2 regions of the Paenibacillus sp. PsM32 genome follow, and region 1 is predicted to be linked to the other one. Evidence: a T-box and tRNA genes for the amino acid it is inferred to sense, from the RefSeq annotation. Region 1 holds a T-box; the other holds one or more tRNA genes.
The links. The T-box of region 1 lies ahead of leuS (leucine--tRNA ligase). A T-box ahead of a tRNA ligase gene usually reads a tRNA of that ligase, here a tRNA-Leu.
Positions count from the first base shown of each region.

Region 2: it has a tRNA-Leu gene. The T-box ahead of leuS (leucine--tRNA ligase) is inferred to sense a tRNA for this amino acid. The anticodon was not compared.

Region 1 is NZ_JARUWY010000005.1:307,567-309,775, reverse strand. It holds gene leuS (leucine--tRNA ligase) at 1-1,284, opposite strand, end outside; T-box leader at 1,401-1,683, opposite strand; gene QCD85_RS12905 (hypothetical protein) at 1,775-2,209, opposite strand, start outside.
Region 2 is NZ_JARUWY010000001.1:707,599-709,807, reverse strand. It holds tRNA gene QCD85_RS03345 (tRNA-Lys) at 1-31, shown strand, start outside; tRNA gene QCD85_RS03340 (tRNA-Leu) at 67-149, shown strand; gene QCD85_RS03335 (helix-turn-helix domain-containing protein) at 366-572, opposite strand; gene QCD85_RS03330 (helix-turn-helix domain-containing protein) at 788-1,150, shown strand; tRNA gene QCD85_RS03325 (tRNA-Leu) at 1,340-1,422, shown strand; gene QCD85_RS03320 (glutathione peroxidase) at 1,552-2,061, opposite strand.

The DNA of each region.
Region 1 (2,209 bases):
TTGACGGCTAAACAACCAATCGCGTAAACGATACGTAACTTTACCTTGCCCTTTACCATTTTCCTCAAGCCATGCAATCATTTTGGCAATCGCATCTGTTGTATTTAATCCATTTAAGAAATCAGAATTCACATGTTCGCCTTCGCCTGTATACACTTCTTCTTGTACACTGCCTCCAGCTACTACTTCTTTAATTTCCAAATCGAATTTTTTAGCAAATTCCCAGTCACGAGCATCATGTGCAGGAACCGCCATAATAGCGCCTGTACCGTAACCTGCAAGTACATAATCAGCGATCCAGATTGGTAATTTCTCGCCACTTGCTGGATTAATTGCATAAGCACCTGTAAATACGCCTGTTTTGTCTTTTGCTAAATCTGTACGTTCTAGATCACTCTTATGTGTTGCTTGATCTTGATACGCTTTGACAGCCTCTTTTTGCTCAGGTGTTGTAATCACATCGACTAACTCGTGTTCAGGAGCCAATACGCAATATGTTGCACCAAATAAAGTATCTGCACGCGTTGTAAATACGGTTAGATTTTTATCGGTTCCTTCAATATCAAAGTGCACTTCTGCACCGACAGATTTGCCGATCCAGTTACGCTGCATATCTTTGATACTTTCGGTCCAATCCAATTCTTCCAAATCGTCCAAAAGACGCTCTGCGTATTCTGTAATACGTAGTACCCATTGACGCATCGGTTTGCGGACAACTGGATGTCCTCCACGTTCACTTTTGCCATCAATAACTTCTTCATTCGCAAGTACTGTTCCTAATGCTTCGCACCAGTTCACAGCGACTTCATCTACATAAGCAAGCCCTTTGTTATACAATTGGATAAAGATCCATTGTGTCCATTTGTAATACTGTGGGTCAGTTGTGCTGATCTCACGATCCCAATCATAAGAAAATCCTAATGATTTAATTTGACGGCGGAAATTATCGATATTTTTGAATGTAATATCACGTGGGTGTTCGCCTGTATCCATTGCATATTGTTCTGCTGGTAGACCAAACGCATCCCATCCCATCGGATGAAGTACATTAAAACCACGCATACGCTTGTAGCGAGACACGATATCTGTAGCTGTATATCCTTCAGGATGCCCTACATGCAGACCTGCTCCAGATGGATAAGGGAACATATCCAATGCATAAAATTTCGGTTTACCTGGTTCTTCTTGTGTTTTGAATGTTTTGTGTTGATCCCAATATCCTTGCCACTTCGGTTCGATCTGCTGTGGATGATAACCAGGTTGAGTTGTTTTTGAATCTGTCATCAATGTGTCCTCCTTCGATCTTAACGATCGTGTGTGTCTGTCGTATACCTGTATTTCATTCATAGCTTACTGCTCATATGCGACAAAAAAACCTCTCATCCATAGCGCATAATATCGCTAGGGACGAGAGGTTGTGTCTCGCGGTACCACCCTAGTTAGTGAACAAGCATACTTTGCTATCCACTCACTTAGTTGCCTGATAACGGTAGGAAGCCGATGTCGTTCAGAAATAGGATAACTACGCTGACTATGTACTGATAAAAATAACAGCGTATTCCAATATTCTTGCCACATATCTCCAAGGCGAGTTCATATCAGCATCATATCGACTTGCACCACCCGTCGACTCTCTATCATTACATGCTTACTAATATTACTATTCCTTTTCACTGAGCATTGTATTATAAAATATAACAATAGCTCTATTTTAAAAAATTCGCCCTGGAAAGTCAATGATTAAAGAAATTCATTGTCTGTCTTGCATATAGGCTTACTCTGACTCATCATTCCATTCTACTTTACTTTTTGTATATAAATTTTGAACAATTTGTGTAGTCTCTGTAGAACTTAATATTTTTTCTAATATCATTATAAATTGTTCGTCATCTTTACATTCATACGCAAAATCTTCATACCAACTTTTATTTTCAATTACATGTTTGTCTAAAGTAATTTGTGTATCAATAGCGATAGGATAATTTTTTTCAGGTTTAGAGTACACAGTAAATAAAGTATATGAGTAATTGTCTAAATATGGTGCCACAATATTAAATTCTGTTGTTAATTTAAAACCATCTCTACGTTGAATATCTATTTTTTTATTCAAGATTTCAATTTGAAGAATACCTTTTGTTTTTTCTGTAAAAACTTCTTTTTGTTGTTGCAGAATACCTAAAAATATATTATTTGTACTTTCATCAATTAA
Region 2 (2,209 bases), on a different contig from region 1:
GTCGAAGGTTCGAGCCCTTCATGGCTCACCATTTTTGTAAACAATAGTCCTCAGTTATATTATTGAGCGGTCGTGGTGGAATGGCAGACACGCTACCTTGAGGGGGTAGTGGGTGTATACCCGTGGAGGTTCGAGTCCTCTCGACCGCATATAAAGTAAAAAAAGTCCTAGCTGTTATAGCATGGACTTTTTTTCTAATGTTATAAATATAGGATAGAATAGAGTGCTTATTTTTGGTAGAATATAACGAGTGATTCATTTCTATTCGTCATATTCGCAGTAGAGCTTTGAATACATAAATATGATGCGAATCAATCTTGATCTGCTGTATAGTGCAAGAGCTATAGGTGACCTATGTACGCATATCAGTGGTTACAGTAATCATGAATATCAAGCAGGTCAGCGACTTGTTTACGATATCTGGTTGCTTTGCGTGTCCCGTTAATAAGATTGGATAAGCGGGAAGGAGGAATCCCGTAACGCGTGCAAAATGTCTTCTGATCCATCTGTAATTCTGCTAGACGTTGCTTGATTGCCCAACCGAAGGGGGTAACGGGCTGCTTACGATTCAATAGAAATCACCCCTTAATTTAACATAAAATGATGTATGCTTAGGTTGTAAATAAAGAGCTTCAAATTCATTATTGAACAACCTATGATATAATTATTTAGGGAAAGTAGTAAAAAAATGTCGCTAAAGTAAGTATATACTTTTTTAAGTTGTTAATCAATAAAAATAACTTAATTGAGTATCTAAAGATAATAACGTCGGGAGTGGAGGTACAATATGCAATCTATCTATGATCGAATCGAAATATTGATTAAGAATAAAGGGATTACTAAAAAATCATTTTGTGAACAATTAAAAATCAGTACAGGTAATTTTGGTGATTGGAAAAGAGGCAAATCGACACCCGGTACACATAAGCTTATAGAAATTGCCGCTTACTTTAACACAAGTCTGGATTGGTTGCTTACAGGGCAAGAACGTCTTCCTGAATTAATTAAAGAGCAGACTGATCCTTATTTTTTTGAACTAATGGGGCAATTGAATTGCCAAGATGAAATACTGTCAGAACAGGAAAAAGGTTTTATCAAAGAATATATTGAATTCACAGTGTATCGCAAAAATAAAAAGCAAGATCAATAATATAAGGTATTCCAAAGTCCGTCGTTCATTGACGGGCTTTTTATATGAAGTAATTTGTACTATAGTTAACAAAGCGTAGTAGACAGTGTTCATTTTATTGCTTATTAAGTATGGGAAGTATAAGAAGGTTTACAAGTGACGTTCAGGATAGTATAATATGGAGGTTCGCTATAAGAACGTGATATGTACGCGGTCGTGGTGGAATGGCAGACACGCTACCTTGAGGGGGTAGTGGGTGTATACCCGTGGAGGTTCGAGTCCTCTCGACCGCATTATAAGCTTTATCGAATACAAAGTTACATATTCCTCAACACAAAAAGCCTTTTAAACAGTAAGAGATATTTATATGTCTCTAGGTTTAAAAGGCTTTTTTGTATGAAATTTTAGGATGTTATAAAAAATTATGATAGTGTAGATGAAGAATCCGTATCATTTTTTAACAATTCAAGGATATCTGCTTGTATTTTGTCTGGAGTCGTTTGAGGTGAATATCGTTTGACAGGTTTACCATTACGATCAATTAAGAATTTGGTAAAATTCCATTTAATCGCTTTGGAGCCTAGTATCCCGGGAGCTTCTTTGCTTAAATATTGAAAAAGTGGATGTGCAGAAGAACCTTTGACTTCTAGCTTTTCAAACATAGGAAAAGTAACTCCATAATTCAACTGACAAAATTCGGAAATTTCTTCGTTAGAACCAGGATCTTGTTGACCAAATTGATTACTTGGAAATCCTAAAATTTCGAAATCATGATCTTTAAACTCATCATATAAGTCTTGAAGACCGGCAAATTGAGGAGTGAATCCGCACTTACTCGCTGTATTGACGATTAACATAGGTTTGCCTTTGTAATTCTCTAACGGTACTTTTTCTCCACGAATATTATCAACAGCGTAATCATAGACACTCATACTAATACTCCACCACCTTTTTTGTTTGGTAACCTATTATAACATGATACAATTTAATTTCAAAAAATAGAGTTCATTGTGTGTCTTACGTTTCATTTTGCTAGAAATGCTTTACAAATATAGTGTTGGTCTAAAATAGCCTATTACA